DNA from 2 places in the Caballeronia sp. SL2Y3 genome. Region 1 is predicted to be linked to the other one. Evidence: riboswitches for the same ligand, from Rfam matches in the RefSeq annotation. Region 1 holds a riboswitch; the other holds the start of a gene.
What was found. A riboswitch is a leader RNA that binds a small molecule or an ion and turns the genes downstream of it on or off. The one in region 1 is predicted to bind cobalamin.

Region 1 (6,285 bases):
CTCGGCCCCGGCGGAACGAAGCGGCCTTCGAGACCGCGTTTCAGTTGCAGCGACTCTTGCGGTCCGCATGCATCGAGCCGCGCGAGCACATCGCCATGCAAGCGTTCCAGCACGCGTTGCGTATGCGGACCGGGTGCGGCTGCATTGCCCTCGATAAGCTGCAATGCGAGGCATTCCAGCCGCTCGCGCGTGTCGCCGTGATGACGCCATGGCGCATCACTCACCGCCTGCAATGCCGGCGGACGCGGCCCTTGCCACGACGCGGCCCAGTCGGCGTCGAGCGGATCGAAGTCGTCGCCTAATTGCAGGTCGCGTGCGAGCGCGGTGATCAGGCTTGCATTCGCGCCCTGACCGTCGCCGATCGGGAAACGCCCGAGCGCAAGCAGCGTATCGCGCCGCTGCGCGCCTTGCGGCGACACGCCGAAAACATGCAGTCCATCGCGTATCTGCGCTTCCTTCAGCTCGCACAGGTACGCATCGGCGCGCGTGAGCAACGCGTCTTCGCCCGACGTATCGCGCGGGGCATCGAGGCCGAGTTCTTCGTGCAGCTTGTTCTCGACGATGCTCGCAAGTATGGACTTGCGCAACAGCTTCGCGCGTCGGACGTCGACCATCAATGCTTCGTAGTACTCATCGACCTGCCGTTCGAGGTCTTGCAGCGGACCATAGTTCTCGGCGCGCGTAAGCGGCGGCATCAGATGATCGATGATGACCGCTTGCGCCCGCCGCTTCGCCTGACTGCCCTCGCCCGGATCGTTGACGATGAAAGGATAAAGATGCGGCATCGGCCCGAGAATCAGATCGGGCCAGCACGATGCCGACAGCGCGACGCTCTTGCCCGGCAGCCATTCCAGATTGCCGTGCTTGCCGACATGCACGAGCGCGTCGGCGCTAAAGCGCATGCGCAGCCAGAAGTAGAACGCAAGATAAGAATGCGGTGGAACGAGTTCGGCATCGTGGTAGCTCGCGTAGTCGTTGCGTTCGCGCGACCGCGACGGTTGAATGCCGACGAACACTTCACCGCAGCGATAGCCCGCGATCATGAAGCGGCCGCCCCTCAATGTCGGATCGTCTTCCGGCGCGCCCCACGTCTTTTCCAGCGCGGCGCGTGCATCGGCGGGCAACGCGCGATAAGCGTCGAGATAGTCGTCGAGCGAGAGGCTTTGCAACGCCGGCCGCATGTCGCGAACCACGGGATCGTTCGTCACGCCTTGCGTCAATGCGGCGATGAGCGCGTCGCCGCTCCCCGGCAATTCGCCCACGCGATAGCCTTCGCGTGCGAGCATCGACAGGATGCCGACCGCGGATGCCGGCGTATCGAGCCCTACGCCGTTGCCGATGCGTCCTTCGCTCGCCGGATAGTTGGCGAGCACGAGCGCGATGCGCTTCTTCTGGTTCGGCGTATGCCGCAGCTTGCACCAACGGCGGCTCAATTCGGCGACGAAGCGCACGCGTTCGGCATCGGCCTGATAACGCACCACGTCCACTTGCGTCTGCGCGCAGTGATACGCGAGTCCCTTGAAGCTGACCGCGCGCGTGATGATGCGGCCATCGACCTCGGGCAACGCGACATGCATCGCTACATCGCGCGAATTGAGACCGTGGTTGTCCTTTTCCCACTCTTCGCGATTGCCGCCGCTCAATATCACCTGCAGCACGGGCGCATCGCCCGCGATGTCGAAGTCTTCGCTTTCGCCGATCACGCTGGCTGCGAACGCAGTCGTGTTCAATACGAGCGATGCGCGATGCTCGATGCACAAGCGCGCGATCACTTCGCGGCTCACGCTTTCCTTCAGCGAAGCAATCGCAATCGGCAGCGGATTCAGCCCTTCCTTTTCGAGGGCTTCGATGAGCGCATCGAATACAGCGGTATTGCCCGCTTGCAGATGCGCGCGATAAAACAGGATCGCGACCACGGGCGCGCCGTCGGTCCAGCGCGCCCGCCAGTCGTCGATTGCGGCGATGTCGCGCTCGGGATGATAGATGGCCACGGCAGGCAGCGGACGCGGCGCTTGCGGCGCGCGGCCGAAGCCGAATGCGTGATAACCGATCGCGCGCAAAAATTCCTCGGCATTGCCTGCGCCGCCTTCGCGCAGATAGCGCGACAACTCACGGCAAAACTCGGCATCCGCGGTACTCTTGCTGATCAGGTTCGGGTCTTCGGTGAGATCGCCCGAGAACATGGCAAGCATCTGCTTCTCGTGCTCGGCGAGCGCCACGATTCGCTCGATGCCATAAGGCCAGTACGATTCACCGCCGAGATGATCGACGATGACGACGCGCGCATGACGCAATACATCGTCGACGTAGAAATCGACCGATGCGGGCTGGCGCAAAAACGATTGATTCGCGAGCCGCACTTCGGGAAAGCCCGGCTCGAGACGCGGAAACACGCTTGCAAGCAGCGCGAGCGTGGTATCGGCTGAACTCAGTACGACGATCGGTGCGCGCGTCTGCTCGATACGCATGACGCCTGCCGCGTCATCGACGAAACCGCCCGGCGTCGTGCGTAACAGATGCATTGCGTCAGGCCTGCGCGAGCGCGTTTGCGAGCGCCGCGTTCAACGCTGTTTGCAGGGTTTGACGATCGAGGTCTTCTCCGATCAGCACGAAGCGGCTCGCGGCTTCCCCTTCGTTCCAGCGCCGGTCGAAATAGCTGTCGAAGCGCCGGCCCACGCCTTGCACCACGAGACGCATGCCCGCGCCCGGCAGCGCGGCGAACCCTTTCACGCGATAGATCGTGTGGCTCTCCACCAGCGCCTGCAACGCGGCAATGGCCTGTTCGCGCGATTCCACGTGTGCTTCGACGACGACCGAATCGAATTCGTCATGGTGATGATCCACGTAGCCTTCGTCGTCGGCAGAACCGTGATGATCGTGGCGAAGATGAATGCTGTCCTCGGACGCGGATTGCAGACCGAGCAGCGCATGCAGATCGAGCTTGCCCATTTGCGCGGGCACGACCTTCACTTGCGGCGGAATCTCGGGCCGCACGAGCGCTTCCACGCGGCGCATTGCGTCCGCGTCCATGAGGTCGGTCTTGTTGACGATCACGAGATCAGCCGAGGACAGTTGATCTTCGAATAGCTCGTGCAGCGGCGATTCGTGATCGAGATTGGGGTCGGCTTTGCGTTGCGCATCGACCGCTGCGGGGTTCGCCGCGAACTGTCCGCTTGCGGCGGCAGGACCATCGACCACCGTGATGACGGCATCCACCGTGAACGCATTCTTGATCGACGGCCAGTTGAATGCCTGCACGAGCGGCTTCGGCAACGCGAGGCCCGACGTCTCGATCAACACATGGTCGATGTGCTCGCGGCGTTCCAGCAACTGCTCCATCACCGGATAGAACTCTTCCTGCACCGTGCAGCACAGGCACCCGTTAGCGAGTTCATAGAGATTGCGCTCCGAGGACCCGGCTTCGTCGTCGCAACCGATACCGCAACCCTTCAGGATTTCCCCGTCTATGCCGAGTTCGCCGAACTCATTCACGATGACAGCAAGGCGCAAGCCCTGCGCATTCGACATGATATGGCGCATCAAGGTGGTCTTGCCGCTGCCGAGAAAGCCGGTCACGACCGTGACGGGTATCTTGCGGGTTTGCATCGTCGCTCCGTGGCTCGTGTATGCATGCGTCGTGCGTGCGTCGCGCGAGCAAGGTATCGCCGGCGAGAGCTGCGGAAAAAAGCGCACGACTGATGGATCATGGGACATGCCGCATCCCCGCGGCGTGGGCCCTGCGAAGTTCTGGCCGGTATCCGGGCTTGGGACCTCGTCGCGCAGCCTTCCTGCCGTGTCCCGACAGTGGCTTCGTGCGCAACGCGCGATATCGTACTAGCGATACCGCCGGTCTCTTACCGTTGCGGGGGCAGCGCAGGTTGGCGCGTCCGTTCGCATAAAGGACGATGCGCTTCCTGCTTCCCGTTTAACTGCGTGCGAAAGAAGCTCGCACGCGGGCACCAGAACTGCGTGAAGTCTAGGCTCCCCGCGAAGGAGCGTCAAGGAAGCCGGCGTTGAAACCGGTGCATGTGGTATCGTTGGCGCGCGACTGGTGCTCGCGCGTTCACACGAAACGCGCAGTTAAACGGGAAACAGAAAGCGGCGTCTTCGCGATCATGCAGGCGCTCGCCAACCTGTGCTGTCCCCGCAACGGTACGCGACCGGCGGTATCGGCTTGCACGGTATCGCGCATGGCGCACACGGCCACTGCCCGTTCACGGTGGGAAGGCTGCGCGATGAAGGCCGCAAGCCCGGATACCGGCCATCGCAGGGGACGAAGCGCATCTCGCTGTCACGATGCCTTCGCCGAACGCCGCCATCCGCGAGGGACGCATGGGCGGCGCAAGCATTTCCGTCCATTCGTTCGATGATGTTTCCTTGCGTGAGCCTGCGCCATCTTGCCATCGGCATCGGCTGCAAACGCGGCGTTAGCGCCGATGCGATAGAAGCGGCCGTCCTTCGTGCGCTTCGTGCGCTTTATGCGCTCCGAGCAGCGGAACTCACGTTCGCGCACATCGCGGTGGTCGCGAGCATCGACATCAAACACGACGAAGCCGGCTTGCGTGTCTTCTGCGAGCGTCATGCGCTGCCATTGCGTTTCTATCGCGCAGACCAGCTCGCGCACATGCCCGCCGAGGGTGTATGCGAGCCTAGCGCGCTGCTCGCGAGCGAGGGCGGAGAGCTTGTTGTGCCGAAGATGATCGACGGTCATGTGACTGTCGCCATAGCAACGAAGAAAGCCTGAAAGAGCCCATGAAAACCGATACGGAATCGCATCTGCGCATGACGCAGCGTCGCAAGGAAGGCCACGAAAAGAAGCAGGCCGCCGCCGATCACGAGAAGGGTCTCTTGATCGTCAACACAGGCAATGGCAAGGGCAAGACCACGGCCGCTTTCGGCATGGCGGTGCGCGTGCTCGGGCACGGCATGAAGCTCGGCGTCGTCCAGTTCATCAAAGGCGCGCTGCATACGTCAGAGCGGGATTTCCTGAGCGCGGTCGCCAATTGCGATTTCGTGACGATGGGCGACGGCTATACCTGGAACACGCAAAACCGCGAGGCCGACATGGCGACGGCGCGCAAAGGCTGGAACGAAGCGCGGCGCATGATCGAAAGCGGCGAATATCAGATGGTCGTGCTCGACGAGCTCAACACCGTGCTCAAGTACGAGTACTTGCCGCTCGACGAAGTGCTCGATGTGTTGAAGGCGCGTCCTGCGATGCTGCATGTGGTCGTGACGGGCCGTCATGCGCCGGATGCGCTCGTCGAACTGGCGGACCTCGTCACGGAGATGCGGCTCGTGAAGCATCCGTATCGCGAGCAGGGCGTCAAGGCGCAACGTGGCGTCGAGTACTGAGCTCATGCCGTCCTGCCCCGCACTCTTCATCGGCGCAAGCGCGTCGCATCAAGGCAAGACCACGGTGACGGCCGCGCTGGCGCGTCATCATGCGCGGCGTGGCCTGCGCGTGCGCGTCTTCAAGACCGGCCCCGATTTTCTCGATCCGATGATTCTGGAACGCGCATGCGGATCGCCCGTCTATTCGCTGCATCTGTCGATGGTCGGCCTCGACGCATGCCGCGCATTGCTCGCAGAGGCCTCGCGCGAAGCCGATCTGATTCTGATCGAAGGCGTCATGGGTCTCTTCGACGGCACGCCGAGCAGCGCCGACCTCGCTGCCGCGTTCAACGTGCCGGTGCTCGCCGTGATCGGCGCACATGGCATGGCGCAGACGTTCGGCGCAGTGGCGTTCGGACTGGCGCGTTATCGCGCGGACGTGCCGTTCCATGGCGTGCTCGCCAATCGCGTTGCATCGGCGCGGCATGCGCAGATGTTGGCCGAAGCCATTCCGGATGGACTGCGCTATTGCGGGCATCTGTCGAATGCAGACGATATCGCACTGCCCGAGCGTCATCTCGGCTTGACGCAAGCGCAAGAAGTGGCGGGACTGGATGCGCGTCTCAATCGCGCCGCCGATGCCATTGCCGCTACCGCGCTTGCCCATCTACCGCCGCCCGTTCACTTCGAGGACGCAAAGCCCGAAGCACCGCCGCGTCTGCTCGAAGGCTTGCATATCGCCATGGCGCGCGATGCCGCGTTTTCATTCGTCTATCCGGCCAATGTCGACTTGCTGCACGCAATGGGCGCGCAGGTGAGCACGTTCTCGCCGCTCGCCGATGAACCCGTGCGCGCCGATGCCGACGCGCTCTATCTTCCGGGCGGCTATCCGGAACTGCATGCGGCTACGCTTGCCGCAAACCTGCGCACGCGGGCATCGATAGAAGCGCA
Region 2 (6,285 bases), on a different replicon from region 1:
GTCATTCCGCCGCTGCCGCCGCGCCACGCGATGTCGCTGTCGTATCTCGCCATTGCCCGCGAGCCGCTCGTCGTCGCGATGTCCGCGGACGCCGCCGAGCAATTGCAGCAGGGTACGGCCGAATGGGCCGACACGAGCGTCGATCTGCGCGATCTCGCAACGGCGCCGCTTGTCGTGTTTCCGAGGCGTCTCGCGCCGGGTTTGTATGACATCATTATGGGCTGCTACGGCGCGGCGGGACTCACGCCGCGCATCGGGCAGGAGGCGATCCAGATGCAGACCATCGTGAGCCTTGTGTCCGCCGGCATGGGCGTCGCGCTCGTGCCGCAGTCGCTGCGGCATTTGCGGCGCACGGGCGTGGTGTATCGTCCGCTGCGGCCGGTGGCGGATGCGCCGGTCGTCGAAACCGGACTCGTGTGGCGCGCGGCCGAGGTGAGTCCGGTGCTCGCCGGCTTCATCGAGATCGTGCGCGCGCGGGCCGCCGCCGTCTCTGCTTTATGATTCGTGCCTGACTTCGCTTGGCTCAAGAACTCTACGATGCTCATTCACCCCAATTTCGATCCCGTCGCGATTCACCTTGGACCGCTCGCCGTGCGCTGGTACGGCCTCATGTATCTGGTCGCGTTCATTTCGGCCATCGTCATCGGACGGCTGCGGCTGCGCCTGCCGTACGTCGCCGCGCAAGGCTGGAGCGCGAAGGATATCGACGACATGCTGTTCTACGGCGTGCTCGGCACGATTCTCGGCGGGCGCATCGGCTATGTGCTGTTCTACAAGGCGAGCTATTACGCCGCGCATCCGCTCGACATCTTCAAGGTGTGGGAAGGCGGCATGTCGTTTCACGGCGGCTTCCTCGGCGTGACCTTCGCGATGGTGCTGTTCGCGTACCAGCGCAAACGCACGTGGCTGCAAGTGACCGATTTCGTCGCGCCGATGGTGCCGCTCGGCCTCGCGGCGGGGCGTCTCGGCAACTTCATCAACGGCGAACTATGGGGCCGCGTGACCGACCCTGCCGCAGCCTGGGCGATGCTGTTCCAGAACTCGACGAACGACGACGCCATCTGGCTCGCGAAGAATCCGCAGCTCGACGCCAAGTGGCATCTGACGGAGATCTTCCAGCGTTATCACATGCTGCCGCGCCATCCGTCGCAGTTGTATGAGATCGCACTCGAAGGCATCGTGCTGTTCATCGTGATCTGGACGTTCTCGCGCAAGCCGCGTCCGGTCGGCGCCATCTCCGCGCTCTTTCTGATCGGCTATGGACTCGCGCGCTTCACGGTGGAATTCGCCCGCGAACCGGACGACTATCTCGGCCTGCTCGCGCTGGGCCTCTCGATGGGCCAGTGGCTGTCGCTGCCGATGATCGTCGCGGGCGTCATCATGTTGGTGTGGGCGTACAAGCGGCATCGTCGCGTGGCGGCGAACGCGGCGTGATCTCGCGCGGGGCCGCGCTTGCGGTCCCGCTTGGGTTAGCTTGAGCTCGCTCGATCAGCGGCCCATCTGCACCGAGCCGGACACATCGACGGTCACGGTCGTGGTGCCGGCTTCGAGCGCCATCGGCGCGGCCATCTTGGCGTCGGCGCCCATGGCGCGCGACTGCATCATCATCACCGGGCGCGGCGCCACGCCGCTATGCCCGACGTTCACCTCGCGAATCGAATAGCTGCTGTAGCCGAACGCCTGCGAGGCGGCTTGCGCCTGCTTGCGGAACGAATCGATGGCCTGCGTCGAGAGCTTCTGCTCCGCGGCGCGCTGCGCTTCCGGCGACAGCGAGAACGTGACGTTGCCGACCTGCATCGACGAACTCATCTTGCCCGCGAGCTTCGAGGCCGCCGCGAAGTCGTGCGATTCGAGCACGACCTCCGTGCGCCCGCGCCACGCGGAAATCTTGCCGTCGCGGTCGGTCGACGGATACACGGTGAACGAGCCGCTCTTCGCGGTCACGCCATCCACACCCTTCGCTTCGCGCAGTGCGGCTTCGGCGCGCTGATTGAGCGTCGCGGTGAGCGATGACGGATCGGCGGCTTCCTGCTCGTAAAAGAGCGTGATGGTGACGACATCCTGCGGCACTTGCGCGCTCGCCTGCGCCGAGAGCGAGAGCACGCCCGCGGGCTGCGGATTGGCGATGACCGTCTGCGCGGCGGCCGAGGCGGAATAGGCGAGAGTGGCGCCCGACATCGCGAGGGCGAGGGCGGCGGCGGTTTTCTTGTTCATCATCGAAGGGCTCCAACGCAAGGCGTCGCGTGATTCGCGACCGCACTTAGGCGTCGGCCTGCAGCCCTTAGTTCCTGCTCTAGACGAGGCGTTCGGTAATAAAGCGCCACTCGTCCTCGGTGACAGGCGTGATCGACAGCCGGTTGCCGCGCGCGAGCACTTGCATGCCGGCGAGCTCCGCGTGCTCACGAAGTTCGGCGAGCGCAATGAGCCGCGTCTTCTTCACGAATCTCACATCCACGAGCATCCAGCGCGGCGTGTCCTGCTTGGACTTGGGATCGTAGTAGGCGCTTTCGGGATCGAACTGCGTGGGATCGGGATGCGCCGTCGAGCAGACCTTCGCGATTCCCGCGATACCGGGCTCGGGGCAACTCGAATGGTAGAAGAGCACGCCGTCGCCGATCTTCATCTGGTCGCGCATGAAGTTGCGCGCCTGATAGTTGCGCACGCCGGTCCACGGCAGCGTCTTCTTGGGCGCGTGCGCGAGATGATCGATGCTCGCTTCGTCCGGTTCGGACTTCATCAGCCAGTAGCGCATGATTTCGGCGTGAAGGAGTGTGCGTGCGGTTTTGGGCGATGCAAATGAAAACGGCACCGGTAAGAACCGATGCCGTTCGTGCTTCGTAAATAAGGTCCCCGCCTCAGCCGCTAGGCCGGCATCCTGAACCTGGGTTCAAGATTGGTCGCGGTAAGCAACACTTCGGGTACATCAGACAGAGTGACGCGCGCGCCCGTGCTGCAACGTTCCGCAACCGTGCCAATGTAGCATTGGTTCAAGGAATATATGACCTTGGCGTACCAGGCAGGGAGACCTCACTGTACACCAAACGTTTGGTCCTTGCAGCGTTTGCCCGCGTTTCTCGCGGTATCTTTTTTTGATGGATATCGCGACGCTGATTAGGTCAGCGCATGACCGTCAGTGCGCTTCGCTCAGTGCGCTTCATATTGCGCAATGACAGCGCCGAGCTGCTCGTTCATCGAATGCATGGTGCGGCGGATTTCCTCGGCCGGGAACGCTTCGCCGTGGCGCACGCTTTCCTGCAGCTTGAGCAATTCGGACGCCAACGAAAGCGCGGCCATTACCGCGATGCGGTCCGTGCCGCGCACGCTGCTTGCGTTGCGGACCTTGTTCATTTCGGCATCGACGCGGGCCACGGCTTCGCGCAGAGCGGCTTCGGTTTCCGGCGAGCACGCGAGGCGATACTGCTGGCCGAGAATGGATACTTCGATCTGCGTGGTCGTCATGCCTTCTCTCCTTGATGATGCTCGCCGTGCACTTCTTCCGCGTGCGCATGTTCGTGCTGCGCTTCGCGCGACGCGCTGGCTTCGGCGTTCAGAAGATCGAGCTGATTGTCGCTCTCGGCATGATGCGCTTTGCCGCGCGGCAGCTTTTCGAGGATCGCGTTGAGGCGCACTTGCGCGTCGTCGATCTTCGCGGACAGCGAATCCCGTTCGCCTTGCAGCGCGTCGCGCTCCTGGCGAACCTGCGCGAGTTCGGCCTGAACGCTGGCGTAATCGGCGCGCAGCTGTTCCATTTGTGCTTCGAGCGCGAGACGCGCCTGATTGTGGCGCTCGCTGATCTTGATCAGCCGGCCGATGTTCCCTGACAGTGATTCGAGTTCGTTGAGCATGTGCTGCGTCCTCTAAAGACCTGGCATTTTAGCGCGGTTCAAAGGCGCTTCCGATAATTGTCTCGTTTCGAGACGTAACAACACGCGATCTTGCGCGCATCGCCGCGTATTCATGTGTGGAATGTCCGCGCGTGACGCACCCGGATGCGCGGCTGACGATGCTCGCTCGTCGCTTGCTCGTCGCTTGCTCGTCGCTTGCTCGTTGTCCAGACCTCGCGGTGAGGCGCCGCGCGCCTTCTTGACGGCCCCCATGCGCGCTCCTACACTTGCCGCACTTTTGGTGCTCGCGCCGCCTTTCTTGCGGCGCAGTCAAACGGGAAACAGGAAGCGTCGTCTCGCCTCGCGCGGCTCGCCAACCTGTGCTGCCCCCGCAACGGTAAGCGACCGCAACGCAAGTTGCAAGTCGTCCCTCGCGCGTTTCTCCGTGTTGCTCCGTGGTCGTTTGCCATTGGAGACGCGACTGCAAGAAACGTGTCGGCGCCACTGCGCTTCGAAGCGCGGGAAGGCGGGACGATGCGTCGCCAGCCCGGATACCGGCCAATCGTCCAGCGCGCCGATGCTTCGCAAGACGGCGCGTGCGTCGCGCACAGACCTCGCGGGGAGCGGGGCACGCGCCAGTCTCCAACGGGAACGCATCCACATGGTCTTGCCTTCGTCCGGCCTCATTCGTCGCGCGGCGCGCGTCGTGATGTGCGCCGCCGCGAGTGCGCCGCTTGTCCAGGCCGCGCACGCCGATTCCGATTCTCCGTCGCAGACACTCGCGCCCGTCGTCGTCACGGCGACGCGCGGCGCGCAACCGCTCGCCGATTCCATCCCGCAGGCGACGCTCTTCGACGCGCAAGACATCGCCGACAGCAATGCGGACGATGTGCTCGGACTCATCGCGCTCGCGCCCGGCGTGCAGATCACGCGCAACGGCGGGCCCGGCGCGACCTCGGGCGTCTTCATACGCGGCGCGTCGTCGACGCAATCGCTCGTGCTGATCGACGGCGTGCGCGTCGAATCCGTCTCTCTGGGCGCGGCGCAGTTGTCGCAATTGATGCTCGATCAGACCGGCCGCGTCGAAGTGGTCAATGGCAATGTGTCGGCGCTGTATGGATCGAACGCGATCGGCGGCGTCGTGCAGATTTTCACGAAGGAGGGCGAAGCACATCCGCCGCGCTTTCACTTCGAAGCCGAATACGGCAGCTATCACACGCAACGGCAATCGGCGGGCGTCGACGGCGCGCTCGATGCCGAGGGCCGCACCACGTTCAGCCTGAACGTGTCGCGCGAGAAGACCGACGGCTTTTCGTCGATCGATCCCGCGCGCGCGCCCGGCGCGAATCCGAACGCGAACGGTTATCTGAACGAAAGCGTCGCCGCGACGCTGCGCCACAAGTTCAGCGACAAGTGGGACGCGGGCGTGCGCTTCCTGCAATCGAACGGCGTGAACAGCTTCGACGATCCCTACGGCGTGCCGACCGATCTCAACGAATCGCATGATCGCGTGCGCTCGGCGTCGGTGTTCGCGAACGGCAAGCTCACCGACAACTGGACGACGCACTTCACCGTCGCGCAGGGGCAAGACCGCGCGAACATCGAGAAGAACGGCGTCTATACGAGCCGCTTCGACTCGGAGAATCATCAGTATCTGTGGCAGAACGACTTTCGGCTCACAGACGCGCACAAGCTCGTGTTCGGCTACGAGCACCTCGACCAGTCGCTCGATTCGGACCAGTTCAGCGCGCCCGACCGGCATGTGAACTCCGTTTTCGCGGGCTATGTCGGCCGCTTCGGTCCGAGCGAAGTGCAGGCCAACGTGCGCCGCGACCAGTATTCCGACTTCGGCGGCGCGAACAGCTACTATCTGGGCTACGCGTACAACTTCGATTCGCACTGGCGCGCGAGCGCGAGCTACGCGGCGTCGTTTCGCGCGCCGAGCTTCGACGATCTCTACTATCCGTTCAGCGGCAATCCGTCGATACAGCCGGAGCGCAGCCATTCGGCCGAGGCCGCGTTGCAGTACGCATCGGACAAGATCGGCGTGATGCGCGTGACGGCATTCGAGACGCGCTATTCGAATCTGATCGACTACGTGGGCGACAGCAGCGGCTTCTATACCGCGCAGAACGTGGGGCGCGCGAAGGTGCAGGGCGTCGAGGGATCGTGGGCGGGACACGTGGGCGCAACGGACGTGCGCGCGAGCGTGACGTTCCAGAATCCCGTCGACGAGACGAATCACGAAGAGTTGACGCGTCGCGCGCGGCGCTTCGCGTCGCTGTCGGCGCATCGGTCGATCGGGCGCTGGCGCGTGGGCGGCGAGTGGATCGTGAGCGGCGCGCGCAGCGATTACGATTCGACGCTCGCGGGCTACGGCGTCGTCAATCTGTCCGCGCAATACGACATCACGAAGTCGTGGTACGTGAATGCGCGCATCGACAACCTGTTCGACCGCAAC

Region 2: it holds a riboswitch for cobalamin, as region 1 does, so the genes downstream of both, LDZ26_RS02880 (TonB-dependent receptor domain-containing protein) here and LDZ26_RS15845 (cobalamin biosynthesis protein) in region 1, are expected to answer to the same signal.

The regions. Positions count from the first base shown of each region.
Region 1 is NZ_CP084261.1:552,206-558,490, reverse strand. Features, by position in the region: gene cobN (cobaltochelatase subunit CobN) at 1-2,522, opposite strand, end outside; gene cobW (cobalamin biosynthesis protein CobW) at 2,527-3,606, opposite strand; cobalamin riboswitch at 3,732-3,979, opposite strand; cobalamin riboswitch at 4,033-4,281, shown strand; gene LDZ26_RS15845 (cobalamin biosynthesis protein) at 4,367-4,744, shown strand; gene cobO (cob(I)yrinic acid a,c-diamide adenosyltransferase) at 4,753-5,355, shown strand; gene LDZ26_RS15835 (cobyrinate a,c-diamide synthase) at 5,360-6,285, shown strand, end outside.
Region 2 is NZ_CP084260.1:604,007-610,291, forward strand. Features, by position in the region: gene LDZ26_RS02845 (LysR family transcriptional regulator) at 1-501, shown strand, start outside; gene lgt (prolipoprotein diacylglyceryl transferase) at 538-1,434, shown strand; gene LDZ26_RS02855 (SIMPL domain-containing protein) at 1,489-2,214, opposite strand; gene LDZ26_RS02860 (EVE domain-containing protein) at 2,294-2,752, opposite strand; RNA gene ssrS (6S RNA) at 2,844-3,026, opposite strand; gene LDZ26_RS02870 (cell division protein ZapA) at 3,145-3,459, opposite strand; gene LDZ26_RS02875 (ATPase) at 3,456-3,845, opposite strand; cobalamin riboswitch at 4,107-4,402, shown strand; gene LDZ26_RS02880 (TonB-dependent receptor domain-containing protein) at 4,486-6,285, shown strand, end outside.